3 regions of the Telluria sp. AIW5 genome follow, and region 2 is predicted to be linked to each of the others. Evidence: riboswitches for the same ligand, from Rfam matches in the RefSeq annotation. Region 2 holds a riboswitch; each other region holds the start of a gene.
What was found. Region 2 has a riboswitch for thiamine pyrophosphate ahead of AC1MEM_RS02050 (D-amino acid dehydrogenase). Riboswitches for the same ligand answer to the same signal wherever they lie in the genome.
Positions count from the first base shown of each region.

Region 1: it holds a riboswitch for thiamine pyrophosphate, as region 2 does, so the genes downstream of both, thiC (phosphomethylpyrimidine synthase ThiC) here and AC1MEM_RS02050 (D-amino acid dehydrogenase) in region 2, are expected to answer to the same signal.
Region 3: it holds a riboswitch for thiamine pyrophosphate, as region 2 does, so the genes downstream of both, AC1MEM_RS12185 (TonB-dependent siderophore receptor) here and AC1MEM_RS02050 (D-amino acid dehydrogenase) in region 2, are expected to answer to the same signal.

Region 1 covers NZ_CM155289.1:5,515,588-5,525,570, reverse strand. The annotation lists gene AC1MEM_RS24330 (hybrid sensor histidine kinase/response regulator) at 1-808, opposite strand, end outside; gene AC1MEM_RS24325 (amidohydrolase) at 913-2,295, opposite strand; gene AC1MEM_RS24320 (DUF2147 domain-containing protein) at 2,706-3,155, opposite strand; gene AC1MEM_RS24315 (VOC family protein) at 3,242-3,610, opposite strand; gene AC1MEM_RS24310 (valine--tRNA ligase) at 3,672-6,470, opposite strand; TPP riboswitch at 6,652-6,753, shown strand; gene thiC (phosphomethylpyrimidine synthase ThiC) at 6,827-8,740, shown strand; gene thiS (sulfur carrier protein ThiS) at 8,743-8,946, shown strand; gene AC1MEM_RS24295 (thiazole synthase) at 8,967-9,749, shown strand; gene thiD (bifunctional hydroxymethylpyrimidine kinase/phosphomethylpyrimidine kinase) at 9,746-9,983, shown strand, end outside.
Region 2 covers NZ_CM155289.1:451,079-461,061, reverse strand. The annotation lists gene AC1MEM_RS02060 (DMT family transporter) at 2-904, shown strand; gene AC1MEM_RS02055 (GlxA family transcriptional regulator) at 926-1,867, shown strand; gene AC1MEM_RS02050 (D-amino acid dehydrogenase) at 1,892-3,145, opposite strand; TPP riboswitch at 3,324-3,430, opposite strand; gene astC (acetylornithine/succinylornithine family transaminase) at 3,605-4,849, shown strand; gene AC1MEM_RS02040 (arginine N-succinyltransferase) at 4,933-5,958, shown strand; gene astA (arginine N-succinyltransferase) at 5,969-7,000, shown strand; gene astD (succinylglutamate-semialdehyde dehydrogenase) at 6,993-8,462, shown strand; gene astB (N-succinylarginine dihydrolase) at 8,466-9,809, shown strand.
Region 3 covers NZ_CM155289.1:2,760,090-2,770,072, reverse strand. The annotation lists gene AC1MEM_RS12195 (glutathione S-transferase) at 1-334, opposite strand, end outside; gene AC1MEM_RS12190 (DUF535 family protein) at 614-1,585, shown strand; TPP riboswitch at 1,923-2,020, shown strand; gene AC1MEM_RS12185 (TonB-dependent siderophore receptor) at 2,110-4,230, shown strand; gene AC1MEM_RS12180 (AAA family ATPase) at 4,227-4,763, opposite strand; gene pnuC (nicotinamide riboside transporter PnuC) at 4,760-5,353, opposite strand; gene AC1MEM_RS12170 (alpha/beta hydrolase family protein) at 5,606-7,564, shown strand; gene AC1MEM_RS12165 (efflux RND transporter periplasmic adaptor subunit) at 7,766-9,013, shown strand; gene AC1MEM_RS12160 (ABC transporter ATP-binding protein) at 9,052-9,714, shown strand; gene AC1MEM_RS12155 (ABC transporter permease) at 9,742-9,983, shown strand, end outside.

The sequences.
Region 1 (9,983 bases), 480 kb from region 2:
CATAGCGCTCGGTGAGCGGCCCGCCGCCGGGCGGCTGCAGCGTGAAATGCGCTTCGGCGGCCACGTACGCTTCGCCGCTGGCGTACACCTGGTCGAGCAATGCCACATAACCCTGCGCGAGGGCCTCCGGCAGCGCCTCGGCCACCGTCAGGCCGAGCACCGGGCGGTTGCCGACCAGTTTCAGGTAGCCGGGGTTGGCCAGCTCGAAGCGATGTTCGGGCCCGCGCAGCATGGCCATGAAGGTCGGCGCCTGTTCGAACATTTGCGCCAGCTGGTCGCGCTGGTTCACCAGCTCGCGCGTGGCCAACACCTGGCGCGTGGTCTCGGAGCAGACCACCAGCACGCCGCCGATGCCGTTCGGTGCGGTGTCGTCGTCGATCGGGCTGTAGCTGTAGGTCCAGTAGACCTGTTCGTAGCGGCCGTGGCGCGTGATCGGCACAAGGTGGTCGACGTTCCAGGTCGCGCCCTTGCCCGACTGCGCCTGCTCGATCTGCGGCCCGATCACGGGCCAGATCTCTTCCCACACGGCGCGTCCCGGCTGGCCGAGGGCGACCGGATGGCGTTCCGGCCCGATCGATGCGCTGTAGGCGTCGTTATACAGGCAGGCGCGGTCCAGGCCCCAGAAGATGAACATCGGGTGGCCTGTATTGAGCATCAGGCGCACCGTCGTGCGCAGCGCCTGCGGCCATCCTTCCGGCGGGCCGAGCGAGGTGGCGGACCAGTCGTGCGCGCGCATGAGCGCGCCCATTTCGCCGCCGCCGGAGAGGAAATTCAGGGAGGCGGATTTCGGTTCGGCTCTCGGTATCACGGCGGCTCGTTTCGGTAGCGTTGTCGGTGTTGGCGTTCAGACGAAGCATATACCAGGAGCCCGTGCCCAACGATATAACCGCAACACATCCTCGACCTGGGTTCTTAGCGCCCTGCCTTGGTTGCGGGCGCCAGGTCCATGACCGAATAGGTCAATGCCGCAACCCCGCCGCGTATGGTCCGTTCGCGCTCCGGTGCGAAGAACGGGCTGTGCGGACTTGGAAGGGCGGTCCCCGCGGCCTTCGCGCGCGCAAACGCGCCCGGCTCGATGGCGCCGATCCGAAGCTGGATCGACGGCGCGCCGGCGCCCCGGCCGTAGACGCCAAAGTCTTCCGAGGCCGAAATGGGGGGGATCGGCAGCACGTTGGCATCGCCGAACCCGCGACGCAGGGCGGTGGACAGGCGTGCCGCCAGGGCCACGTCGTTGAACACCACTTCCGACGCCTCCAGCGGGTCGACCGAAACGGCGGGTTCGCGGGTCGCGCCGGCCGCCGCCGCCTCGCCCCTGGCGATGCGGGCGATCGATGCCAGCAGGTGTTGCTGCACCTCGGGCTTGAACGAACGGACGGTCAGCTCCAGCTTCGCCTCATCGGAAATGATGTTGCGCTTGGTCCCGGCATGCATGGTGCCGACCGTGATCACGGCCGGATCGAAGGGGTCGATCTCCCTTGCAACGATGGTCTGCAGCGTCACCACGGTGCGCGCGGCAATCACGAGCGGATCGATGGTGGTCTGGGGCGCCGCACCGTGTCCACCTTTGCCATAAAAGGTGATATCGACGGCATTCGACGCTGCCGAGGAAGGGCCCGAAGCCACGCCGACCTGCCCTGCGGGAAGCAAGTGCGTGTCGTGCACGCCAAGCACGAAGTCCGGCTTCGGAAAGCGGGTCAGCAGGCCGTCCTTGACCATCAGGTTTGCGCCTTGCAGCACCTCTTCCCCGGGCTGCCCAACGAAAACGAGCGTCCCCTGCCACTTGTCCCTGGCCCTGGACAGCAGCGCCGCGGCGCCCACCCAGGACGCCATGTGGATATCGTGGCCGCAAGCATGCATGACCGGGACCATGGTGCCCGCCGCGTCGCGTACCGTCACGGTACTTGCATACGGCAGTTTCGTTTGCTCCTTGACGGGCAGGGCGTCCATCTCGGTACGCACCATGATGGCCGGCCCTTTGCCGTTGCGTAAAACGCCGACCACGCCGTGACCGCCGACATGCTCCGTGACCTCGAAACCGAGCGCGCGCAGTTGGGCGGCCATTTTCGCCGCGGTCTTTTCTTCCTGGAGCGATAGTTCGGGATGCTGGTGCAGGTCGCGGTAGAGGGCGTCGAGGGAAGGGTAGAGGGCATCGAGTCCGGCGATGTCGGGTGTTGGCGCCCCCGCCGCCTGGCTCGATCCAAGCACCGATGCCGCGCCAAGCGCCGCAACGAGCTGTCTGCATGCCGGTCCGAGCCCAAGCTTGTTACCGACTACCTTGCCTGTATTCCCTAGCATTGCCCATCTCCCTGAACGAATTGTTCGATCCCAATTTAGTATCACACGGGCAATTACCGTCGGCAATCACGATTTGATACTATTGGTTCATACCCACGCTCGCGTTGTTGACTGCCCAAAAAAATAGCGGCCCGCAGGCCTGATGCCGTTCAGTTAAGCGCGGATGAGCTGCCCCGGGCGAGCATAACGCGCGGGCATGCCCAGTGAACCCGTCATCGAGGCCATTGGCCTCGATGACCCCGTACGGTGCGCCACCGTCGTCATTGTTGGTCGAGACCGCTGTGTAAGGTAGGGCGGGCATGCCCGCGCGTCGACGTCAAGAACAAAGGCCGCTCCGATGTGAATCGAAGCGGCCTTCTTTACTGAACGGCATTAGGCCCGCAGGCCGCTTTGTTGAAAGCAAAAACGTCTTACTGCTCGCGCTGCCAGACTTGCGAGCGGCCGAACATCGGTGCGCCGATATAGCCGCGCACTTCGAGCTTCTGGCCGCCGTCGCGCAGCGTCGCCTTGCTCTTGTAAACTTTACCCTTGGCCGGATCGAGGATCTCGCCGCCGGTGTATTCGTTGCCGTCCTTTTTGAGGCCCGAGACGATGGTCATGCCGATCAGCGGCTGGTCCTTGCGCGAGTCCTTGCACTCGGTGCATTTCGGGTTCTGGTCTTCGTTCGGGCCGCGGAACAGCCTCTCGATCTTGCCTTGCAGGGCGCCGTTTTCTTCGGTGATGCGTACCAGGGCCTTTGGCTTGCCGGTTTCGTCGTCGATGGTCTTCCACGTGCCGACCGGCGAGGTGTTCTGGGCCCAGGCGGCGGAAGTGAGGAGCAGGGTGGCGAGCAGGCCGGCTTTAATCATCAGTGGTCGCATGGTGGTGTCTCCGTTGTTGTGGTTTCGCTGGGGCCAGTGTAGCAAACTGTGCCTGCAACTTGTCGATAAAACGGTTGCAGGATGTTTCAGGCGACGGGCAGTTCGTGCCCGACCATCAGGCGGTGGCCGTCGACGGTGCGCAGGCCGAACTCGCGCATGTCCCAGGGTTCGTCTTTTATTTCCTTGGTGATCTCGGCGCCGGCGGCGACCGCCCGTGCGAGTTCGGCGTCGGCATCCTCGACCACCAGATAGCCGTAGTACGAGTGAAAGCCGGTGTCGGCCGCGGGCATGGCGTCGCGGCATTCGCCGGCCATGATGCGGCAGCCGTCGCGCACGAACATGCGCCAGCCCGGGTCGCCCATGTCGTGGACCGCGAAGCCGAGCGCGTCGCGATAAAAGGCGGCCGAGCGTTCGAGGTCGTGGACGGCCAGCACGTACATGTGGTCACGGATCATCGCGTTCTCCATTCAGGTAAAAAAAACGCGGCCACCAGGGCCGCGTCGTTCAGTCAGCGGGTCAGCCCGCAGCCAGTTTTCCCAGCTGCTCCTGCATCTTCGCCAGCGTCGCCGAGAAGTTCGCCAGGCGTTCCTGCTCCTGCGCCACCACCGCGGCCGGCGCGCGTGCGACAAAACTTTCGCTCGAGAGCTTGCCGTTGGCCTTGGTGATCTCACCCTCGATGCGGGCGATCTCTTTCGACAGGCGCTCGCGTTCGGCGGCGACGTCGATCTCGACCTTCAACATCAGTTTCGTCGTGCCGACGATCGACACCGCGGCCGGCGACTCCGGCAGCGCGTCGACGACCTGCACTTCCGCCAGCTTGCCGAGCGACTGGATGAAGGGCGCGAAGCCGGCCATGTTGGCGCGGTCGCCTTCGTTACCCGGCTCGACGATCAGCGGCACGCGCACCGATGGCGACAGTTTCATCTCGCCGCGCAGGTTGCGGGTCGCGTTAGTGAGTTCCTTCAACTGGGCCATCCAGGCTTCGGCGCCCTCATCGATCAGGGCTTCGTTGGCGAGCGGGTAGGGCTGCAGCATGATCGAATCGCCCGTCTTGCCGGCCATCGGCGCGATCGCCTGCCACAGCGCTTCGGTCACGAACGGGATGATCGGATGCGCCAGGCGCAGGATCACCTCGAGCACGCGCAGGAGCGTGTGGCGCGTGGCGCGCTGCTGCGCCTCGGTACCTTGCTGGACCGTGACCTTGGCCACTTCCAGGTACCAGTCGCAGTACTCGTCCCAGACGAATTTGTAGATGGCGGAGGCGATATTGTCGAAGCGGTAGTCGGCAAAACCTTTCGCCACTTCGAGTTCGGCGCGGTTCATCAGCGAGATGATCCACTTGTCGGCCGGCGACAGGTCGGCCTCGTTCGGCGCACCGCAGTCCTTGCCTTCCGTGTTCATCATCACGAAGCGGGTCGCGTTCCACAGCTTGTTGCAGAAGTTGCGGTAGCCCTCGGCGCGGCCCAGGTCGAAATTGATGTTGCGGCCGAGCGATGCGTAGCTCGCCATCGTGAAGCGCACGGCATCGGTGCCGAAGGCCGGGACGCCGTTCGGGAATTCCTTGCGGGTCGCCTTGGCGATCTTCTCGGCGGCGCGTGGGTCCATCAGCCCGGCGGTGCGCTTGGCCACCAGCGACTCGATGTCGATGCCGTCGATCAGGTCGATCGGGTCGAGTGTATTGCCCTTCGACTTCGACATCTTCTGGCCCTGCGAATCGCGTACCAGGCCGTGCACGTACACGGTCTCGAACGGCACTTTATTCGTGAAGTGCGCGGTCATCATGACCATGCGCGCGACCCAGAAGAAGATGATGTCGAAGCCCGTGACCAGCACGGACGACGGCAGGAACATCTTCATGTCCGGCGTCTCCTCCGGCCAGCCCATGGTCGAGAAGGGGACGAGTGCGGACGAGAACCAGGTGTCCAGCACGTCTTCGTCGCGGCGCAATTCGCCGGTGATGCCTTGCGCGGCCGCCTTGGCCTTCGCTTCCTCCTCGTCGCGCGCGACGACGATGTTGCCGGATTCGTCGAACCAGGCCGGAATGCGGTGGCCCCACCACAGCTGGCGCGAAATGCACCAGTCCTGGATGTTACCCAGCCACTGGTTGTAGGTCGTGCTCCAGTTCTCGGGCACGAACCTGATTTCGCCGTTCGCGACCTTTTCCAGCGCCACCTCGGTGATCGACTTGCCCGGATTGAAGGTGCCTTCCGGCGCAGGTTTCGTCATGGCGACGAACCACTGGTCGGTCAGCATCGGCTCGATGACGACGCCGGTACGGTCGCCGCGCGGGACCATCAGCTTGTGCGGCTTGACTTGCTCGAGCAGGCCGAGCGCTTCCAGGTCGGCGACGATCTGCTTGCGCGCGGCGAAACGGTCGAGGCCCTGGTACTGCACAGGGGCGTTCTCGTTGATTTTCGCGTCGAGCGTCATGATCGTGATCGGCGCGAGGCCCGCGCGCTGGCCGACGGCGTAGTCGTTGAAGTCGTGCGCCGGCGTGATTTTCACGCAGCCGGTACCGAATTCCTTGTCTACATACGAGTCCGCGATGATCGGGATCTCGCGCTCGGTCAGCGGCAGCCTCAAGAGCTTGCCGACCAGGTGGATATAACGTTCGTCGGTCGGGTCGACCGCCACCGCCACGTCGCCGAGCATGGTTTCAGGACGCGTCGTGGCAACCGTCAGGTGGCCCGAGCCGTCCGCCAGCGGGTACTGGATGTACCACATCGAGCCGTCTTCCTCGACCGAATCCACTTCCAGGTCGGAGACGGCGGTGCCCAGCTTCGGATCCCAGTTCACCAGGCGCTTGCCGCGGTAAATCAGGCCCTGCTCGTACAGGCGCACGAAGACTTCGGAGACGGCTTTCGAGCGCGTCTCGTCCATCGTGAAGTATTCGCGCTTCCAGTCCGGAGAGGCGCCGAGGCGGCGCATCTGGCCGGTGATGGTGCTGCCCGACTGCTCCTTCCACTCCCAGACTTTCTTGATGAATTCGTCGCGGCCGAGGTCGTGGCGCGAGATTTTCTGGGCGTCGAGCTGGCGCTCGACGACGATCTGGGTCGCGATGCCGGCGTGGTCGGTGCCCGGGATCCAGGCGGTATTAAAGCCGCGCATGCGGTAGTAGCGCGTCAGGCCATCCATCACGGTCTGGTTGAACGCGTGGCCCATGTGCAGCGTGCCCGTGACGTTCGGCGGCGGCAGCTGGATGCTGAACGATGGTTTGTCGGCATCGAGGGTGGCGGTGAAATACCCGCGCTGTTCCCACTCGGCGCGCCAGTATTGTTCAATGTCGGCTGGCTCGAAAGACTTGGCTAATTCCATGATGTGATGGCGATTGGATGTGCGAAAACGACCATTATAGAGGAGGAGAGCAGCGATGCGTTCGCGGGCCTTGATGAATTTACGGGCAGTGCCCGAACCGAACAGGCCACGGCCCCGATCCCGAGAATTAATTTTTTAAAAGGCAATCCGGCAAGCTATAATCCGACCGCGGCCACAGGGCCGCACACGCTAGGGGTCCTGCACATCGATGATGCGCGGGTGAGAAATACCCTCTGAACCTGATCTGGATAATGCCAGCGAAGGGAAGCTTCGAGATGTCACCCGCCGTACGCGCAAATGCACGCGCCTCGCCGCCGTCTCCTGTTCCTTTGCTGGCTCCTGCCCAAAGGAGCCACATGAATGCAGCACTGAAGTTCGACGCCGCCACCGCCACGGTGGACACGGCAGCCATTGCACCCTTCCCGAATTCGACCAAGGTCTACATCGAAGGCAGCCGCCCCGATATCCGCGTGCCGATGCGCGCCGTCGCGCAAAGCGCTACGCCGGACAGCTTCGGCGGCGAAGCCAATCCGCCGGTCTTCGTCTACGACACGTCCGGCCCGTATACCGATCCGGCAGCGCAGATCGACATCCGGCGCGGCCTGCCGGCACTGCGCCGCGACTGGATCGCCGAGCGCGGCGACACCGAAGAGCTGCCAGGCCCAAGTTCCGCCTTCGGCGCCCAGCGCCTGGCGGACAAGAGCCTGGACGCGCTGCGCTTCGAGCTGCAGAGGAAACCGCGCCGTGCCAGGGCGGGCGCCAACGTCACCCAGATGCATTACGCGCGGCGCGGCATCGTCACGCCCGAGATGGAATTCATCGCCCTGCGCGAAAACCTGCGGCGCGAGGAGTATCTCGCCAGCCTCGAGGCGAGCGGCCCGATGGGCAAGCGCACGGCCGAACTGCTCGGGCGCCAGCATCCCGGCCAGTCCTTCGGCGCCAGCATTCCTCCCGAAATCACGCCCGAATTCGTGCGCGATGAAGTGGCGCGCGGGCGGGCCATCATCCCGGCCAACATCAACCACCCGGAGAGCGAGCCGATGATCATCGGCCGCAATTTCCTCGTCAAGATCAACGCCAACATCGGCAATTCGGCCGTCACGTCCTCGATCGGCGAGGAGGTCGAAAAGATGACCTGGGCGATCCGCTGGGGCGCCGACAACGTGATGGACCTCTCGACCGGAAAGCACATCCACGAGACGCGCGAATGGATCGTCCGCAACAGCCCGGTCCCGATCGGCACCGTGCCGATCTACCAGGCGCTGGAAAAGGTGAACGGCAAGGCCGAAGACCTGATCTGGGAGATCTACCGCGATACCCTCATCGAACAGGCGGAGCAGGGCGTCGACTATTTCACCATCCACGCCGGCGTGCGCCTCGCGTACGTGCCGATGACGGCCAAACGCTTGACGGGGATCGTCTCGCGCGGCGGCTCGATCATGGCCAAGTGGTGCCTGGCGCACCACAAGGAATCCTTCCTGTACACGCATTTCGAAGAGATCTGCGGGATCATGAAGATGTATGACGTCGCCTTCAGCCTGGGCGACGGCCTGCGTCCCGGTTCGATCTACGACGCCAACGACGAAGCCCAGCTGGCCGAACTGGCGACGCTGGGCGAACTCACGCAGGTCGCCTGGAAGCACGATGTCCAGACAATGATCGAAGGGCCCGGCCACGTGCCGCTGCACCTGATTCGCGAGAACATGCGCCTGCAGCTCGAACAGTGCGGCGAGGCGCCGTTCTACACGCTCGGGCCTTTGACCACCGATATCGCACCGGGCTACGACCACATCACCTCCGGCATCGGCGCGGCCCACATCGGCTGGTACGGCACCGCCATGCTGTGCTACGTGACCCCGAAGGAGCACCTCGGCCTGCCCGACAAGGCGGACGTCAAGGACGGGATCATCACTTATAAAATCGCGGCCCACGCGGCCGATCTCGCCAAAGGCCATCCCGGCGCCCAGGTCCGCGACAACGCACTGTCGAAGGCGCGCTTCGAGTTTCGCTGGGAAGACCAGTTCAACCTCGGGCTCGACCCCGACAAGGCGCGCGCCTTCCACGACGAGACGCTGCCGAAGGAGTCGAGCAAGGTGGCGCACTTCTGCTCGATGTGCGGCCCACATTTCTGCTCGATGAAGATCACCCAGGAAGTGCGCGCTTATGCCGCCGCCGGCGGCCTCGACGAGGCCGGGGCGCTGGCGCATGGCATGCAGGAAAAGGCGATCGAGTTCGTGCGCGGCGGTGCGAAGCTGTACCGCGAGGTATGAACATGATCGATATTGAACTCAATGGCGAGTCCTATCGCCTGCCGCAAGACCAGACCCTGGACGACCTGGTGCGCGCGCTCGGCATCGGTGGCCAGGCGCTGGCGCTGGCGGTGAACCGCGAAGTGGTGCCGCGCCAACAGTGGAGCGGACGGCCCCTCATGCCGCGGGACCGTGTGGACATCGTGCGCGCCATTGGCGGCGGCTGAGGCCCTGACAGGAGAAAACAATGATTGATGACGTATTGACCATCGCTGGAAAACAATACCGCTCGCGCCTGCTGGTCGGCAGCGGCAAATACCGCGACCTGGATGAAACCCGCGACGCGACGCTCGCGGCCGAAGCCGAAATCGTGACGGTGGCGATCCGGCGCGTGAACATCGGCCAGGACCCGAACGCGCCGAACCTGCTCGACGTGCTGCCGCCCGAGCGCTTCACGATCCTGCCCAACACCGCCGGCTGCTATACCGCCGCCGACGCCGTCTACACCCTGCAGATGGCGCGCGAACTGCTCGACGGCCACAAGCTGGTGAAGCTCGAGGTGCTGGGCGACGAGAAGACCTTGTTCCCGCAGATGCCGGAAACGCTCAAGGCCGCCGAGACCCTGGTGCGCGACGGCTTCGACGTCATGGTCTACTGCAGCGACGACCCGGTGCAGGCGAAAATCCTGCAGGAGATCGGTTGCGTGGCCGTGATGCCGCTCGCCTCCCTGATCGGTTCCGGCATGGGCATCCTGAATCCCTGGAACCTGTCCCTGATCATCGAGCAGGCGACGGTGCCGGTGCTGGTCGACGCCGGCGTCGGCACGGCTTCCGACGCGGCCATCGCGATGGAACTCGGCTGCGACGGCGTGCTGATGAACAGCGCCATTGCGCTCGCACGCGATCCGGTGCGGATGGCGCGGGCGATGAAACTGGCGGTGCAGGCAGGGCGCGAAGCCTGGCTGGCCGGGCGCATGCCGAAGCGCTTCGCGGCCGTGCCGTCCTCGCCCAGCGCAGGGCGCCTCGCGTGAACACGCCCTGCGTACTGGTCTTCGCCGGGCTCGATCCCGGCGGCGGCGCCGGCCTCGCGGCCGACGTGCTGGCCATCGCCGCCCAGGGCGCGCACGCGCTGCCGGTGGCGACCGCGCTCACGGTACAGGACAACAACCGTGTGCACGCCGTGGCGCCGGTCGACGCGGCCTTCGTGCTGCGCCAGGCCGAGGCGCTGGCCGCGGTCTGCGACATCCGCGCCGTCAAGATCGGCA
Region 2 (9,983 bases):
CATGCACCGCCACCTCCACGGCATTCTCGCCCTGTTGCTCGTCACCCTGGTCTGGGGCACGACCTTCCCCGCCATGAAAGATTTGACGAGCCATTTCTCAGCGGTATGGATCATCCTGGTGCGTTTCGCCATCGCAGCCTTGCTGCTGTCGCCCTTCCTGTGGCGCGCCAAGGCAGCGGACCTGCGCTCGGGCGCCATCCTCGGTGGCTTGTTGTTCTTCTGCTTCATCTTCCAGGTCGAGGGCCTGGCGCTGACCAGCTCCAACCGCAACGCCTTCATTTGCGGCCTGAACGTCCTCGTCGTTCCGCTGCTGGGCGTGCTGGCCGGGCGCCTGCCCGAACGCCGCATCGTCCTCGCATTGATCATGTCGATCGCGGGCCTGGCCGCGCTGTGCTGGGATGGCGGCGGCTGGGGAACGGGCGATTCGCTCGCCCTGCTGTGCGCGCTGTGTTTCGGCGTGTACATCAAAGTGATGGAAGTGCACACCCGGCGCGCCACGCGCCTGCTGACGATCACCGCGGCCCAGATCGGCATGGTGGCCGTCTGCGCCGCATTGTGGCTGCTGGCGCGCGAAGTGCCGGGCGACGCCGCCGCACGCGGCATCTGGTTCGACGGCGTCGTAACAAGCATCGGCCAGCACGCCTGGAACTTCGCCTACCTCGGCGTCATCGCCACCGCCGCGATCATTTCGCTGCAAACCTGGGGCCAGTCGCGCACGACGGCCAACGAGGCCGCCGTCGTCTACGCCTTCGAGCCGGCCGCGGCCGCCTTCTTCGGCTATTTCTGGCTGGGCGAGGCCATGACCACCCGCGGCTGGCTCGGCGGCTTGCTATTGATCTCCGGTATGATAGTCAGCCAATGGAACTCCGAGCGCCGCCCCGCCGCCGCGCTCGCCCCCGAGTGATGACGTTGTTAATCCGCCCCGATGCCGCACCCTGAACTGTCCGTCCTGGCGCAGGAACGGCCGCTGCGCATCCTGCTGGTCAACGCCGGCGAGCCGGACACCCTCACCTGGTCCGGCCTGGTGCAACCGCTGCGCCAGGCGGCCAAGATCCTCGGCCCCGAGCGCCTGCACGTCGACGTGCGCAGCCCCGACAAATTTACGAGCGACGCCCAGCGCCACTGGCACCTGGTGCTGCTCGCCGCCGACGAAGCGCAGGCGGGACTGAAACCCGCGAACTTCCGCGCCCTGGTCGAACGCTGCCGCGCCGCGCCTTTCTGGGGCGGCGTCGGGGCAGGGGTGCTGTGGCTGGCCGAAGCGGGCGCCCTCAACAGCGTGAAGACCGCATTGCCTTGGTCGCTCTACGCCGATGCCGACAGCCGCGCCGATCAGGCCGTGTTCACGCCCCACCTGTATGAAATCGACGGCAATCGTTTGACCTGCTGTGGAGGAGCTGCATCCGTCGATTTCGCGCTGAGTTTGATCGACATCATTTTTGGATCGAACGTGCAGGCGCCCGTAAAAGAGTTGCTGTGCGTGGATCGGGTGCGCGGCCGCGAGGAGCGTCAGCGGGTGGCGCTGCAGGCGCGGTTCGGGACGCTGCAGCCGAAGCTGACCGAGGCGGTGACCCTGATGGAAGCGAATATCGAGGAGCCGCTGTCGACGGATGAGATTGCCCAGCTGGCGGGGGTGTCGCGCCGTCAGCTGGAGCGGTTGTTCAAGCAGTATCTCGGGAGTTTGCCGTCGCGTTACTACCTGGAACTACGCCTGAACCGGGCGCGGCAGTTGCTGCTCGATACGAATAACTCGATCGTGCAGGTTGGGCTGATGTGCGGGTTTTCGTCGGGGTCGCATTTTTCGACGGCGTTTGGAGCCTTGTTTGGGAATACGCCGCGGGAGGAGCGGCAGCGCAGGCTGGCGGAGTAAGCGTGGCCGGCCGACCTGCTTGCGCTAGCGCGAAAACGTGAAGGCGACGTCCGGCTGGCGTCCGGAAATGATATCGGCCAGTGCCCGGCCGGCGCCGCAGCCCATGGTCCAGCCAAGCGTACCGTGTCCGGTATTCAGATACAGGTTTGCATAGCGCGTCTTCCCGATGTAGGGCACGTTCGACGGCGTCAGCGGCCGCAGCCCAGCCCAGTAGCGCGGACGGTCGTAGTCGCAGGCGTCCGGAAACAGGGCCCGCACCCGACGCGTGATCGCTTCGCAGCGCACCCGGTTCAATTCGCGCGAATAACCGTTGAGCTCACAGGTTCCGGCGACCCGCAAGCGTGATCCCAGCCGTGACAGCACCAGCTTGTGACCGTCGTCGGTCAGGGATACCGAGGGCGCGGCGGCGGCGTCGGTGATTCGATAGGTCGCCGAATAGCCTTTCCCGGGATAGATCATCAACCTGATTCCCAGCGGTGCGAGCAATCCTGCCGAAAAGCTGCCGAGCGCGACGACAAATGCGTCCGCATGGAGCACCTGGTGGCGGCCCTCGCCATCGATGACCTCGACACCACTCACCTTGCCCGCGTCGACCAGCAGGCGCGTCACAGTCATGTTGTAGAAAAAACCAATTCCCTCCGCCTGGCCTCGCGCAGCAAGCCGTGACGTGAATTTGTAGACATCGCCCGATTCGTCGCTGCTCGTAAAATCTCCGCCCACCAGGTTGGCGCGCGCAGCCGCCAGCGCAGGCTCGATCCGCAGCACCTCATCGACGTCGATCGTCATGCGCGGGCAACCCAGTTCGCGCATCGCCGCAGCTGCGCGGCGTGACTTGTCGAACTCCTGTCGATCGGTATAGAAATGCAGTATGCCGCGTGTCAGGCTGTCGTATTCGATCCCGGTGTCGGCACGCAGGGCCTGCAGGCTGCGGCGGCTGTAATCGGCGATGGCGACGATCTGGCGCAGGTTGGCGGCGACGCGCGCCGGCCGGCATTCGCGCACGAACTGCAGGCACCACCGCCATTGCAAGGGATCGGCGCGCAGGCGGAAAAGCAAGGGCGCGTCTTCGCGCCTCAGTGAGCGCAACACCTTGAGCAAGGTAGCGGGATTGGCCCACGGCTGCGCATGCGACACCGAAATCTGGCCGCCGTTGGCAAAACTTGTCTCGCGCGCCGGTCCGGGCTGGCGTTCAAGGACCGTCACGTCATGGCCGGCCTGCTGCAGGTACCATGCGGACGCCGTCCCGACCACGCCGGCCCCCAATACAATGATTTTCATCGGCTCACCGCCGCTTCATTGTGTGAACAGGACTTCGGCAATCGACGGGTTGCCGCCTCATCCACCGTGGCGGCGGCAGAGAAACATTTCGGGGGGAGGGTGTTCATGTGGCTCCTTGTTGGCTTCTCGGTGGTACGAGCAGGAGCCAGCAAAGGAGTGTAGAGAAACGGCGCGCACGGCCAGTGTCAATATGCTTCCCTTCGCTGGCATTACCCAGATCAGGTTCGAAGGGTGTATCTCACCCGCATGTCGCGTTCGCGACATGCAGGACCCCTAGCGGTTGCCATCATTCGGCAGCCGCAATTCTAACGCGGCCTGCGCTTCTCAGCCCGACCCGGCCAAAAATGAAAATCGCCGTCGCACTTCCGCAAGAACCTGGCAGCTTCTCTTCCTATAATGACCAGACTCGGCGCCCGCGTCCCGGCGCGCCTGTCACTACTTACGGATGAGGAAAAAGTCATGAACGCAAAGCTTGATTCGGGTGTCACAACGCGGCCTGTCACTCGGCAGACCTTCGACGAAGTCCTCGTTCCGACCTACGCTCCGGCTGCGATGGTGCCCGTGCGCGCGTCGGGCCTGGACGTGTGGGACCAGGAAGACAAGCATTACCTCGACTTCACTTCCGGTATCGCCGTCTCGAGCCTCGGCCACGCCAACCCGGTGCTGGTCGACGCGCTGACCAAGCAGATCAACACCCTGTGGCACCTCGGTAACGGCTACACCAACGAGCCGGTGCTGCGCCTGGCCACGGCCCTGGTCGACGCGACCTTCGCCGACCGCGCCTTCTTCTGCAACTCGGGCGCGGAAGCGAACGAAGCGGCCCTGAAACTGGCCCGCAAGTACGCGCACACCAAGTTCGGCCCGCATAAATCGCGCATCATCTCCTGCCTGTCGTCCTTCCACGGCCGCACGCTGTTCACCGTCTCGGTCGGCGGCCAGCCGAAGTACACCGAAGGCTTCGAGCCGCTGCCGCAGGAAATCAACCACATCCCGTACAACGACATCGCCGCCGCGCGCGCCGCGATCCTCGACGATGTCGCTGCCGTGATCGTCGAGCCGATCCAGGGCGAGGGCGGCGTCATCCCGGGCGATCACGCCTTCCTGGAAGCGCTGCGCGAGCTGTGCGACCAGACCGGCGCGCTGCTGATTTTCGACGAAGTGCAGTCGGGCGTGGGCCGTACCGGTTCCTTCTACGCCTACATGGACACCCCGGTCATTCCGGACATCCTCACCAGCGCCAAGGCCCTGGGTAACGGCTATCCGGTCGCCGCGATGCTGACCACCGAGGAAATCGCCCAGCACTTCAACGTCGGTTCGCATGGCACCACCTACGGCGGCAATCCGCTGGCGGCGACCGTCGCGCTGAACGTGGTCGAGCAGATCAACCAGCCGGCCTTCCTCGCGCGTGTCAAGGAAGCCAGCGCGAAGATCTTCGCCAACCTGGAGAAGCTGACCGCCGATTATCCGCAGCTGTTCGGCAAGGCGCGCGGCATGGGACTGCTCATCGGCCTGCCGCTGGCCGGCGCATTCAAAGGCCGCGCCAAGGACGTCACCAAGATCGCCGAGAAGATGGGCCTGATGCTGCTGATCGCCGGTCCCGACGTGATCCGCATGGCGCCGGCGCTGATCGTGTCGGATGTGCAGATCGCGGAAGCCGATCGCATCCTGCGCGCGGCCGTCGACGAATTCCTCGCCGCCGCGTAAAGCCCGCGCTTGCAGTATGTCCCGGCCTGTCCTGTAGAGCGGGGGCCGGGACCCGTTCGCACTGACCCTCCAAGGGAGACCCCATGTATGTTGTCCGTCCGGTAGAACTTGCGGATGTCGACGCGCTGGAAACGCTGGCCGCCGTCATGACGCCCGGCGTGCACACGCTGCCGCGCACGCGCGACACGATCGCCGCGTTCGTCGAGCGTTCGGTCGCGTCCTTCGCGGCCCAAGTCGATATCCCGAGCGAGGAGTCCTACCTGTTCGTGCTGGAAGATTCGAGCAACGGCGAGGTCGTCGGCACGGCCGCCGTGCACGCGTCGGCTGGCTCGAACGGCACGTATTTTGCGTTCCGCAACGACGTGATCCAGCAAGTCTCGCGCGACCTGAATATCTCGCACAGCGTGCACGCATTGACGCTTTGTTCCGAACTGACGGCCTGCTCGCAGCTGGCCGGTTTCCACCTGCGCGACCGTGCGCAGGCCGGCATCGAGGCGGCCCTGTTGTCGCGTGCGCGCCTGCTCTACGCGGTGCTGGCGCCGCACCGCTTTGGCGACCGTTTCTTCGTGCCGCTGGCCGGTGTTACCGATTCCGACGGCGAGTCGCCGTTCTGGAATGCGCTGGGCCGGAAATTCTTCAAGATGGATTTCCTCGATGCCGAACGCGTCATCGGCGGCGCGCGCAACCGCACCATGATCGTCGAGCTGATGCCGCACTATCCAGTCTATGTGCCGCTGCTGCCGGGCGACGCCCAGGCGGCAATGGGACAGATCCATCCGAACGGCCAGCTCGCCTTCGACCTGCTTACCGCCGAGGGTTTCGAAGCGGACGAATATGTCGACATCTTCGACGGCGGCCCGATCCTGGCCGCGCACAAGATGTCGCTGCGCTCGTTCTGCGGCTCGCAGAAGCGCCGCGTTGAAAACGCTTCGCGCGGGAGCGGGGACCAGCTCGTCACCTATGCGGTGGCGACGAACGCCGAGCGCTTCCGCGCCATCACCGTGGCCTGTCCTCCTTGCGACACGTCCGACGCCCTGTGCCTGCCTGCCGCGGCACAGCAGGCGCTGGGCGTGACGCTGGGCGACACCGTCACCTGCGTCAGAATCTGAGAGAGGCACCATGCTCGTTATTCGCTCCATTGCTGCCTCGGACCTCGACCCGCTGATCGATATGGCGCGCGAAGTCGGCGGTGGCATGACCACCCTGAAACCGGACCGGAAAATGCTGGGCGACCGCGTCGCCTGCGCCGTCGCCTCGTTCCAGGAAACGATTCCGCCCGAAGAGCGCGACTACATGTTCGTGCTGGAAGACACCGAGACCGGCAAGCTGGCCGGGGTCTGCGCCATCAAGGCCGCCGTCGGGATGAACGAACCGTTCTATAACTACCGCATCGGCACCCTGGTGCACTCCTGCCGCGAGCTGAACGTGTTTTCGCGCATGGAGACGCTGTACCTCTCGAACGACCTCACCGGCGCGACCGAACTGTGCTCGCTGTTCCTGCAGCCGGATTACCGCAAGGGCTATAACGGCAAGTGGCTCTCTAAAAGCCGTTTCCTGTTCATCGCCCAGTTCCAGCAGCTGTTCACCGAAAAGATCATCGCCGAGATGCGCGGCTACCTGCTGGAAGACGGCACCAGCCCGTTCTACGAGGGCCTGGGACGCCACTTCTTCAAGATGGATTTCAACCACGTCGACGGCCTGACCGCGATGGGCAAGAAGTCCTTTATCGCCGAGCTGATGCCGAGGCAGCCGCTGTACGTGGACTACCTGCCCGAGTCGGCGCGCGAAGTCATCGGCCAGGTGCACCGCTCGACCCTGCCGGCCAGGAAACTGCTGGAGCAGGAGGGCATGCACTACGAGGGTTATGTCGACATCTTCGATGCCGGCCCGGTGCTGCAGGGGCGCGTAAAAGAACTGCGCTCGGTGCGCGACAGCGTGCTGCGGGTGGCGACTGAGGGCCGGGCGGAAGGCGAAACCGAATGGCTGCTGGTGTCGAACACGAAGCTCGACGATTTCAGGATGGTGCTGGCGCAGACGACGATCGATGGCGCCGAAGTGCACCTGTCGGCGCAGGAACTGGCGCTGCTGCGCGTCCAGGCGGGCGAGCCGGTGCGCACGCTGTCACTTAACGTAAGGAAGAACAATGGCTAACCTGTCGAACTACATCAATGGCGAATGGTCTGCGGGAAGTGGCGCGGAGCTGGTCACAGTCGACCCGTCGAATGGCCGCCAGACCTGGACCAGCAAGGAGTCAAACGCGGACGATGTCGCGCGTGCCGCGCAGGCCGCACATGGCGCCTTCGAAGCCTGGGCATTGCGCCCATTGGAAGAGCGCATCGCCATCGCTACCCGTTTTCGCGACCTGCTGAAAGAGCACGCGGAAGAACTGGCGGCGATCATCGCCGAAGAAGTCGGCAAGCCGCTGTGGGAAGCGCGCACGGAAGTGGCGACCATGGCGAACAAGATCGATATCTCGGTGCAGTCGTATGGCGCGCGTACCGGTGAATCAGCGGCCAAGGTCGCCGACGGCAATGCCGTGCTGCGCCACCGCCCGCACGGCGTGTTCGCCGTCTACGGCCCCTATAACTTCCCGGGCCACCTGCCGAACGGCCACATCGTGCCGGCCCTGATCGCCGGGAACACGGTCGTCTTCAAGCCGAGCGAATATGCGCCACGCACGGCCGTCAAAACCGTGCAGCTGTGGGAGCAGGCCGGCTTGCCAGCTGGCGTGCTGAACCTGGTCAACGGCGGCCGCGACACCGGGATCGCCCTCGGCCAGGACCCGCGGATCGACGGCGTGCTGTTCACCGGCAGCAGCCAGACCGGCGCCGCGCTGCATAAACAGTTCGGCGGCCAGCCGGGCAAAATGCTGGCGCTGGAAATGGGCGGCAACAATCCGCTTGTCGTCTGGGATGTGGAGAACATCGACGCCGCCGTGCACCATGCCGTGATGTCGGCCTTTATCTCGGCCGGCCAGCGCTGCACCTGCGCCCGCCGCCTGATCGTGCAGGACAGTGAAAAGGGCCAGGCTTTGATTGACCGCCTGGTCGAAGTGGCAGCCAAACTGCAGGTCGGCGCCTCGAACGCCGAGCCGCAGCCCTTCATGGGCCCCGTGGTATCAAGCGCCGTGGCCGCACGCCTGGTGCAGGCGCAGGCCGAGATGGCAGCGAAGGGCGGCAAGGTGCTGCTGCAAATGCGCCAGCTCGATCCGAACGCGGGCTTCGTCACCGCCGGCATCGTCGACGTGACCGATGCAAAGGGCATTCCGGACGAAGAGTGGTTCGGCCCGCTGCTGCAGGTCGTGCGCGTAAAAGATTTCGACGAGGCGGTCAAGGCCGCGAATGCCACCGAATTCGGCCTGGCTGCCGCGCTGCTGTCGCCATCGGAAGAGTTGTGGAAGCGCTTTGCGGTGCGCGCCCGCGCCGGCATCGTCAACTGGAACCGCCCGACCACGGGCGCGGCCAGCTCGGCGCCCTTCGGCGGCGTGGGTAAATCGGGCAACCATCGCCCGAGCGCCTACTACGCGGCCGACTACTGCGCCTATCCGGTCGCTTCGATCGAAACCTCCGAACTCGAGATGCCGGCCAAGCTGTCGCCGGGACTAACTTTCTAAATCATGCGCAACGCTCGCGAATTCAATTTCGACGGCCTGGTTGGCCCGTCCCATAACTACGCCGGCCTCTCGTTCGGCAACGTCGCCTCGTTCAGCAATGTGCGGAGCAGCTCGAACCCGCGCCTGGCCGCGCTGCAGGGCCTGGCCAAGATGCGCGATTTGGCCGCGCGCGGCTTCGCGCAGGCCGTGATGCCGCCGCAGGCACGCCCCAACTTCCGCCTGCTGCGCAGCCTGGGCTTCTCGGGCACCGATGCCGACGTGCTGGCGCAAGCCTGGAAGGAAGCCCCGGTGATCCTGTCCTGCGCCTGGTCCGCCGCGCCGATGTGGACCGCCAACGCGGCCACCGTCAGCCCGTCGGCCGACACGCGCGACGGCCGTGTGCACTTCACCGCCGCGAACCTGAACAATAAATTGCACCGCTCGGAAGAGCATGCGCAAGCCACGCGCACGCTGCGCGCGATGTTTGCGGACCACGATCACTTCGTCGTGCACGACCCGCTGCCGCCGACGCCGGCTTTTGGTGACGAGGGCGCGGCGAACCACACGCGTTTCGCCGCGAATCACGGCGCGGCGGGTGTCGAGTTCTTCGTGTATGGACGTGTGGAATTCGATCCGTCGGCGCCGTTCCCGAAAAAATACCCGGCACGCCAGACGCTGGAAGCCTCGCAAGCGGTGGCGCGCCTGCACGGCCTCGACCCGGCGCGTACCGTGTTCGCGGCGCAGAACCCGGACGTCATCGACCAGGGCGTGTTCCATAACGACGTCATCGCGGTCGGCAACGGCAACGTCTTGTTCTATCATGAGGAAGCGTTTGCCGACGAGGCCTCGACCATTGACGCGCTGCGCCGTTCGGTGGCGACTGTCGGCGCCGACTTCGTGCCGGTACGTGTGGCCGGCGGCATGGTGCCCGTGGCCGATGCGGTGGCGAGCTACCTGTTCAACAGCCAGCTCTTGAGCAAGCCGGACGGACGCATGGCGCTGCTGGTGCCGCACGAGTGCCGCGAGAATGCGGCGGTGGCCGCTTACCTGGCCGGGCTGGTCGCGAGTGGCGGGCCGATCGACGAACTGCTCGAATTCGACCTGCGCCAGAGCATGCGCAACGGCGGCGGGCCGGCCTGCCTGCGTTTGCGCGTAGCGCTGACGGACGACCAGGCAGCCGCGATGCACCAGGGCGTGATCATGACGGAAACGCTGTACGCGCAGCTGGTGGCCTGGGTCGAGCAGCATTACCGGGATCGGGTGGAGCCGAAGGACCTGGCGGACCCGCAGTTGGCGATCGAGTGCACGATTGCGTTGGAAGCATTGGAGCGGATTCTCGGTTTGCCGGGCTTGTACGATTTTAGTTAATTTGCCGTTGATCGGGCGGTGCAAACGCGTGGGCATGCCCGGTGAACCCGTCATGGCGGCCATTGGCCACCATGACCCCATACGGTGCACCGCAGTCCGTGGCAGTTGCATAACGTAGGGTGGGCATGCCCACGCGGTACGGCAGTAGAAAACAGATAACGCGTCACGCAAGTG
Region 3 (9,983 bases), 2.3 Mb from region 2:
GATGCGTGTCGTGCGCTTCACTTACCAGGTCGGCAATCGTGAGCTGCAATTGATGCGCCCACAGGCGCCCGGCCGTGTCGTGCGGCGCCAGGCCGTGGCGTTCGCCCAGATACATCAGGATCGCTGCCGTCTGGCCGACCGTCATGCCGTCGACGCGCAGGAAAGGCGGCGCGAAGCTCGGTGTCGGACCCTCTTTCAACGCCGCCATCAGGGCGTCGACGCCGCCCGGGCCGCGCGCTACATCCTCGTAATCTTCCCCCGCTTCTTCCAGCGCCAGCCGGACAAATTCGCCGCGGCCCTGGATGCCGGGCCAATAGAACAGTTGGTATGCCATCGTCTCCTCCGCAGCCTGGAAAAGCCTAGTATGGAACGGAATCGCGTGATGCAGCGCGCATGTCGTGCTAATCTTGCAATCAAGCATGTCGGTTTCCGGCAAGCAAAGCACACCTGAACGAGGAGCACGATGCTGACGATGCGCACGCAGGACGGGGATGACTCCGCCCAAAATATTGCCGTAGAGAATCTGTTTCCCTTGAGCAATCGCACCGCCGAGGCCGGCAGGCTGGGACACCATGAGGCTGTCCGCAACCCGCCGTCTTCCACGGAGCGTCCCATGATCTTCGCTCATTTGACCCGCTACTGGCTGGCCCGCCGCAGCGAGCCGGGCTTCTCCTCCTGGCTGCTCCCGGTACTGCGCAGTGCCCGCGTGCTGCGGTTTTACCGCGACCACGCCGCGCTGTGCCAGCTCGACGTCTACCGCAACCACGTGATGCGCTCGCCCGGCGCCGCCCCCTTCCACCACCTGAGCCGCCGCGGCTACCTGGTGCAGGGCTTGAGCACCCGCCAGCGCGTGCAATGCGTGCTGGCGCATTACCGCTTCGAGGAGACGACCTTCGATTCGGCCTATAAAGCAGCAGTCTATGTCGACGGCGGCCTCACCCTGTGGGAGCACAGCGTGGGCGAGCATGCCTTCCTGATCCGCCTCGAAATGGACTCGCGCATGAATGCCGAAGGCGACCTGACCATCGCGCTGGTTGCCGATGGCAAGGTGCTGCACCGCCTGTCCTACTCCTGGATCGACGGCGCGATTGCCGGCGTGCCGGCGCCGCTGGTGCCGTCGCTGGTGCCATTTATCGCGCGCAACCAGGGCCGCTGGACCGACTCGGGCGAGGCCTTCGAGGCCTTCGAGGCCTGCTTCCCGAACAATTCGCCCAGCTTCTTCTGCTTCGCCGCGATGCAGGGCCTGGCCCAGGCGGTCGGCATGGAGCAGGTGCTGGCGGTGAAGTGCACCGCGCACATCGCTTTCGAACCGGACGAGATCCAGCATGTCGCGAACGCCTACGACGGCTTCTGGAAAATCCTGGGCGGCGTCGAACTGCCCGGCAGCGCCTGGCTGGTCGCGCTGCCCTTCTACCTGAAACCGCTGGCCGACATGCCCTCGAAACACCGCAAGCGCGCCGCCCAGCGCCGCGAATACTGGCGCGCCATCGGCGACAGCACGCGGGCGACGCTGCAGCGCCACCTGCTGCATGCGCGGTCGCACCACGAGCATGCGGCGCCGCTGCGGGAGACGGTGGAGGTGTAAGCAGGTCGTCATACGTAGAGCGTGTGAAAAAATCGTCAGGGCAAGGGATGCGGCCGCCCGACGCATCGTCGAAGACAGTACGCGGGTACGGCGAGACGATGCAACGCCGCCATGGCGATTTTTTCACATGCTCGTAGGGTGGCCCTCCGAGTCCACGCGGTGCTCATGAAGGCCGCACCGTGTCGGGCGCCCTCCGGGGACACACGCATCGCGGCTTCTTCCAACTGCCGATTGCTCAACGGTGCCACCGCGTGGGCACAAGTGCCCACCCTACGGTGCGCAGCTGCCAACATCGCATTGCCACAACTACCACGCTTCATCTACCCGTGTTAAACTCGCGCCTCGCTAGGGGTCCTGGAACTGTGTTCCGGGTGAGAGATACCCTTCGTACCTGATCTGGATAATGCCAGCGAAGGAAAGCGCGCAAAGCAGTTCACATCTTGTTTGCCCTTCCCCCACGTTGGCTCCGGCTTTTTATTAAAAGCAGTGCGCCGCCACGGTGGCGCGCGAAAGCGAGCAAACCAATGAAACCCGTCTTCAAGCATTCCCTCCTCGCCTGCGCCCTCGCGCAGGCCTTTGCCGTCCATGCCCAGACCGCCGAACCGGTGAGCTCGGTGCTCGTCAGCGGCAGCAAATGGGCCGCCAGCGACCGCGCCAGCATCGGCGGCTTCGCCGACATGCCGCTGATGGACATCCCGGCCTCGGTGGTGGCGATCGGCCGCAGCCAGATGCAGGACCTGTCGATCCGCTCCGTCAGCGACGCCGCCCAATACGACGCTTCGATCGGCGACGCCTACAACGCGGTCGGTTATGCCGAGCAGTTCTCGGTGCGCGGCTTCGCGCTGAACAACAACTCGGGCTACCGCAAGGACGGCATCGCGATTCCCGGCGACACCCAAATCCCGCTCGAGAACAAGGAACGCTTCGAGCTGCTCAAGGGCGTCGCTGGCCTGCAGGCGGGCCTGGCCGCACCAGGCGGCGTCATGAATTTCGTGACCAAGCGCCCGACCGATACACCCCTGCGCTCGGTCACTGTGGAAGCGCGCGAGCGCGGCACCCTGCACGCCGAGGCGGACCTCGGCGGCCGCTTCGAAGACACGCGCTTCGGCTACCGCATCAACGCCGCCGCCGACCGCCTGCGTTCGTATGTCAAAGGCGCCGACGGCAAGCGCCAGTTCGTCTCCGGCGCTTTCGACTGGCAGATCACGCCCGACGCCCTGCTCCAGCTGGACATGGACTTCCAGCACAAGGAGCAGGTCACCGCGCCCGGCTACCAGCTGATCCGCGGCGTCGACCTGCCAGGCAAGGTGTCGCCGAAGCTGCTCCTCAACGCCCAGCCCTGGACCAGGCCGGTCGACACCGACAGCGCCAACTTCGGCCTGCGCTTCGCCTACCGCCTGAACGCGGACTGGAACGCGACGGTCAGCGCCAACAAGCACTGGTTCAAGCGCGACGATTTCACCGCCTTCCCTTACGGCTGCAGCAACGAGGGTGATGGCTACTATCCGGGCTATTGCGGCAACGGCGACTACGACGTCTACGACTACCAGAGCGTCGGCGAGCGCAAGGCCCCGCTCGGCCTGCAGGCCCAATTGCAGGGCCACCTGGACACGGGCGCCCTGCGCCACCTGCTCACGATCGGCACCAGCTACGCCGAGCGCCACAACAGCTACGGCGATTACGTGTACGACTACGCCGGCTACAGCAACATCTACCATCCGCTGATCACCGACCCGGCGCCGGGCAACCCGACCACCGGCCCGGTCTACGAACGCTTCCGCGACCGCGAACGCGCCGTGTACGTGCAGGACATCGTCACCCTGAGCCCGCAGCTGGCCGTGCACGCCGGCCTGCGCTACGTGAAAGCCGACAGCGCCCAGCAGCCCGCGTCCGACCTGCCGTGGGTGAACGACAAGGCCTCGTTCGCGCTGCCGAACGTCTCGCTGGTGTACAGCCCGACGAAAAACTGGAATGTCTACGGTACCCTCGCGCATGGCCTGGAGTCGGGCGGCGTGGCGCCGATCGAAACGACGAACGCGAACATGGACCTGGGACCGAACCGCTCGAAGCAGCTCGAGTTCGGCGTCAAGGGCATTGCCGGCGCAGGCGTGTCGGTCAGCGCCGCCGTGTTCCAGATCACCAGCGGCCTGGAATACACCGACGCCGACAACACCTTCGTGCGCAAGGGCCAGCGCAAGCACCGCGGCCTCGAACTGTCGGCCCAGCGTGCGTCCGGCGGCCTGGCCTACGGCGCCTCGGTGCTGGCCCTGCGCGCCCGCCAGGAAGACACCGGCGACGCCACGCTGGACGGCAAGCGCGTGACCAACGTGCCCGGCCTGAAGACGACCGCCTGGGCCGAGTATGCGGTGGCAAGCGTGCCGGGCCTGAAGCTCAATGGCCAGTGGCAGTACGCGGGCAAGAAGACCTTCGATCCGGAGAACACGGTCGACGTGCCGGGCTACCACGTGGTCGGCCTCGGCGCCGCCTACGCCATGAAGATGGGCGCGACCAGGGTCACCCTGCGCGCCCGCGTCGACAACCTGTTCGACAAATTCTACTGGCGCGACGTCACCCAGGACCTGGGCGGCTACCTGCTGCCGGGTGCGCCGCGCACGGTACGCCTGTCGGCGCAGTTCGACTTTTAAGAACTGGCCCCGGGCGGCGCGATCACACCGAGCGCCGCTTCGACCTGCCGCAGCCTGTGCGGCAGGTCGCCCTCCGCCAGCACGAAGCGGATGCCGCGCGCATCGAGCTCCCCTTCCACCATCCCGAACACGCGCTCACGCACCTCTTCCGATTCGCGCATCAGGCCATCGGGCACCCACGGCGTGTCGGGCGCCGTCACCAGCGTCAGCGCGTAGTCGTGCCGGCGCGCCAGCGCGTCCAGTTGCGCATCGACCCGGCCCCAGTACACGCGGCTGTAGAGCGCCGTCATCAAGGGCGTGGTGTCGCAGAACAGAAAGCGGTTCGCCTGCGCGGCCGCCGCGTCCTCGCGCGCCAGCTGGGTGCGGGCGATGCCGTACTGGTCGGCTTCGAAAGGCACGCGCCCGTTGACCTCGACGAATTCGCGCAGGTATTCCGGCACCCATACGGTGTCGTAGCGCCGCGCCAGCGCTTCGCACAGGGTCGATTTGCCGGACGACTCGGCGCCCAGCACGGCGATGCGGCGCACGCTCATGGCCGCACCTGCGCGAGCCTGCTCCAGGCGCGCAGGCCCTGGGCGGCCAGCACCACGAACACCGCATACAGCACGGCCGTCACATGCAGGTCCTTGTAGACGTACAGGCCGACATACAGCACGTCGACCACCAGCCAGACATGCCAGTTCTCGACTTTTTTACGCGCCAGCAGGAACTGGCCGGCCAGGCTGCCCGCCGTGAGGAAGCCGTCCATGTGCGGGACATCGGTGTTCGTGTACCTCTTCAGGAACCAGGACAGCAGCAGGAAGCCCACGCCCCAGCCGGCCAGCGTCCAGGCCCAGCCCGCGCCACCCAGCCGGGTGACGACCAGCTTGGTGTCGCCGGCGCCGCGCAGCCACTGCCACCAGCCCCAGACCGAGGCCGCGATGAAGACCAGCTGCAGCCCGCTGTCGCCGTACAGGCGGGCGTCGAAAAAGACGAGCGCATAGGTGGCGGACGACGCGATCGAGAACAGCCAGGCCCAGTGGTTCTGGCGGATGTTGAGCAGCACCGTGATCACGGCGAGGGCGAAGGAGATCAGTTCGAGCGGGGTGGTGCTGAAGCCGAACAAGGCCAGGGTGTCGTTCATGCGTGAGGCGCACAAGCCGGGATGCGCCAGGTCGCGCAGGGCATGTCGATAGAAGAAATAAGGTGTAGCTCATCGGGCTGGCGAGTATGCACCCACGCGCTTGAATATGCAATGAAGGTGGCGCGTCGCAAGAGTCCAACATGTTGTTAAAAAGAATTTTATTTGTAGAAATATGATTGTTATACTGAAATAGTTCTACAACACCCGTAGTCAAAGGGACCTCGTCAAAGAAAAACTATCAGGAGACGTTTCATGCGTTTGCATCTTGCGGCCATCTGCGCCGCTTTGCTGTCGGCCCTGCCGGTCCTTGCCCAGGCAGCTGTCCCGCTCGCCGCATTCGTGCACGAGGACCAATACTACAACCCGCGCCTCGCCCCCGACGGCAAGCACATCGCGATCACCACGCGTGTCCCCGATGGCGACCGTTTCGTGCCGGTGCTGACGATGTATTCGCTGCCGGACATGAAGATCACCGGCGCCATGCGCTTCCCGAAGTTCGAGCTCCCTGTCAGCTACCAGTGGGTCAGCCCGACCCGCCTGGTAGTCGCCAAGGGGCGCGAGATCGGGTCGCGCGAGGCGCCCGTCGCAACCGGTGAGCTCGTCGCCACCAACCTCGATGGCAGCAAGCAGGAGTACCTCTTCGGCCACGACATGTGGAAGTCTTCCTCGCGCGGCGACCGCTACGGCGACGACCATGCCTTCGGCTACATCGAGGACGTGTCGACGAAGCGTGACGGCCACCTGTTCGTCACCAGCCGTTCGTGGCAAGGCAAGACCACCATGCTCTACGACATCGATTCGGTCCGGGCGACGCGCAAGCTGATTGCCAGCGTGCCCGAACAGGACCTGACCTTCGTCCTCCAGAAAAACGGCCTGCCGCGCTTCGCCTTCGGTACCGACCAGCAGTCGCACGGGGTCGAATACCGCTTCGACGAGGCCAGCGGCAACTGGAACAAGATCGCGAAAGACACCGGCCGCCGCTATGTGCCGCTCCAGTTCAGCGAGGACGACCGCGAATTCATCGTCCGGCATTCGGCAAAGGGCGAACCGGACCGCCTGATCAGCGAGAACCTCGCAACGGGCCAGCGCAAAGTCCTGTTCGCCGATCCGGTAGGGGATGCCGGATCCTTCGTCTATACCCGCGATTCGCTGCCGATCGGGGCGGCGTCGGCGGTGGGTATCCCGCAGGTGCACTATTTCGACGAGACCAATGCCGACGTCCAGCTGCACAAGCAGCTGAGCGCGCAGTTCCCTGGCCAGGACCTGCGCTTCATCGACTTCAGCGACGATGGAAAGACGCTCCTGTTCAGCGTACGCAGCGACCGCGATCCCGGCTCCTATTACCTGTTCGACCGCACGACCATGAAGGCCGACATGCTGTTCTCGGCGATGGAAGCGATCGATCCGGAGCAAATGGCCGAGCGCCGCCCGATCAGCTTCAGGGCGCGCGACGGCCTCGAGCTGCACGGTTTCGTCACGATGCCCGTCCACGCCGCCGGCGCCAGGCTGCCGCTGGTCCTGCTGCCGCATGGCGGCCCGCACGGTATTCACGACGACTGGTTTTTCGACGAGGACGCGCAATTCCTGGCCAGCCGCGGCTATGCGGTCCTGCAGGTGAATTACCGGGGTTCGGGCGGACGCGGCGTCAATTTCAAGGAGGCGGGCTACCGCCAATGGGGCGGCAAGGTGCTCGACGATCTCGAGGACGGCACGCGCTGGCTGATCGCCCAGGGCGAAGTCGACGGTAACCGTGCCTGCGCCTATGGCGCCAGCTTCGGCGCCTATGCCTCGCTGATGCTGGCGGCGCGCGAGTCCTCCCTGTTCAAGTGCGCGGTCGGCTATGTGGGCGTCTACGACCTGAAACTGTTGGCCAAGCCGGAAAACAACCGCCGGGATGACGTCATGGCCGCCACGGTCCGCAAATATGTGGGCGACGACCCGGCGGAACTCGACCGCATCTCCCCGACCATGCTGGCGGCGAAGATCAAGGTGCCGGTGTTCCTGGTCCACGGCGGCAACGACAAGATTGCCCCGGTCGAGCATGCGCATGCGATGCGCGCGGCACTGACTGCGGTCGGCCGGCCGCCCGAGTGGTTCCTGGCCCCGACCGAACGCCACGGCTTCTACGACACGGCCAACCGCACCGCCTTCTACCAGAAGCTCGAGGCTTTCCTGGCCAGGAACATTGGCAAGGAAGCGCCAGCGAAGTAAGGCGGCTCCAGGCCCCTGTCGAACCCGGAACCGCGGTGCACCCACGCCGTGGTTTTTTTTCGGGCCGGCGCTGGACTGCCCGGATCCGGACACCATTGTCCGGCACCGGGCACGACTACCCGCTGCAAGCGCTCCGTACGGGGCACACGAGGCTGGCACGATGCTTGCAAAGAGAGGCATACGACCAACGCCACCGCCATCATGGACCAAGCCCTCGATCCTGCCTTTCTCGACCGCCGCCGGCGCACTCGCCTGCTCGCCGGTGCCCTCCTCTTCGCCGCTGTCGCCGGCGCCGGCTGGGGCCTGAACCGCGTGCTGCGTCCGAGCGTGGATGGCGCCGACATCGTCGTCTCCACCGTGCGCCGCGGCGACGTCGCCAGCACCGTGAGCGCGGCCGGCGTCGTGATTCCCGTGCATGAGGAAGTCGTGGCCAGCCCGGCCGCCAGCCGCGTGGCCAGGGTACACGCCAAGCCGGGCCAGCAGGTCGCGCAGGGCGAGCTGCTGCTCGAACTCGACGACCGCGAGATCCGCCTCGCACTGGACGCGCTGCAGGAGCAGCTGGCGCAGCAGGAAAACCGCATCGCCGCGCTGGCGGTCGAGCACGAGCAAAAACACAAGCAGCTCACCAGCAGCATCGAACTGCTCGAACTCGACCTGCTGTCGGCCAGGGCCCGCCACGAGCGCAACCAGAAGCTGCGCCAGAGCGGCCTGGTGTCGGGCGAAGACCTGCTGGGCGCGGAGCTGGCCGTCAGGCGCACCGAGATCCAGCTGCGCCAGCAGCGCGAGCAGATCGTCGACAACCGGCGCGCCACGGCCGGCAGCGTCGACGCGGCCCGGCTGCAAAAGGACATCCTGAAAAAGCAGATCGCACAGCAGGAACGCCTGCTGGCCCAGGCGCGCGTCTGCGCCCCCTTCACCGGCATGCTCACTTCCCTGGTGCAGGAAGAAGGCGCCAGCGTCAGCGCCGGCCTGCTGCTGGCGCGGGTCTCCGAAATGAACAATTACCGGGTCGAGGCAACGCTGTCGGACTTCCACGCGCGCCTTCTGGCGCCGGGGCAGCCGGTGCGCGTCGAGCAGAACGGCGACGTCATCGCCGGGCGCGTGCACACGATCCTGCCCGAGATCCAGAACGGCACCGTGAAACTGCTGGTCGACCTGGCGCAGCCGCACAACCCGCTGCTGCGCAACAAGATGCGGGTCGACGTCAACATCGTCACCGCGGAAAAGAAGGGGGTGCTGGTGCTGGACGCGGGCGCAGCCTTCAACGGCAGCGGGCAGCAGGCCGCATTCCAGGTCGCCGACGGCGTGGCGCGCAAGACCGCGCTGCAGCTGGGCGGCGGCGACGGCAAGCTGGTGGAAGTCGTGGCGGGCGCGCGCGCGGGCGAACGCTTCATCGTCTCCGACACAAAGGCCTTCGCCCAGCAGGACAAGATCCGCATCGCCAATTAACGACAACGACGACCACGACAACGAACAAGGGGACCGACATGATCCGACTGAGCAAAGTAAGCAAGACCTACCGCACCGACAAGGTGGAAACCCTGGCCTTGAAAGACGTCGACCTGCACGTCAAGAAGGGCGAGTTCGTCGCCATGATGGGTCCCAGCGGCTGCGGCAAGAGCACCTTGCTGAACCTGATTGGCCTGCTTGACCGGCCCGGCCAGGGCAGCATCGAAGTCGAAGGCATCCCGATCACGCGCTACCGCGACAAGCAGGTCGCCAGCCTGCGCAACAGCACCTTCGGCTTCATCTTCCAGAGCTTCCACCTGATTCCCGATTTGCGCGTGATCGACAACGTCGAACTGCCGCTGCTGTACCGGAAAATGGCGGCCGGCGAACGGCGCCGCCTGGCACGTGAAGCGCTGGAAAAAGTGGGCCTCGGCGCGCGCATGGACCACTATCCGAACCAGCTCTCGGGCGGCCAGCAGCAGCGTGTGGCGATCGCGCGCGCCATCGTCGGCCAGCCGCAGGTGCTGCTGGCCGACGAGCCGACCGGTAACCTCGACAGCAAGATGGGCAAGGAAGTCATGGACATCCTCCTGAAACTGAACGAGGAAGGCACGACGGTCGTGATGGTCACCCACGACGAGCGCGAGGCGCGCCGCACCAGCCGCATCGTGCGCGTGTTCGACGGCCAGCTGGTCGCTTGATTAAATTCACTGAGCCGAGGAGCCTTTATGTTCCGCAATTACCTGCTCACCGCATGGAAGGTCTTCATGCGCCGCAAACTGTTTACGTCGATTAACCTGCTGTGCATCGTGCTCACGCTCGTCGTGCTGATGGTGATCGCCTCGCTGCTGGAAACCGCCTTCCACCCGAGCGGCGTCGAAGGCAAGAGCGACCGCTTCCTGCAAGTGTTCATGGTGCGCATGGACAGCCCGAACGGCAACAGCCGCAGCCACACGCCGCCCGGCTATAA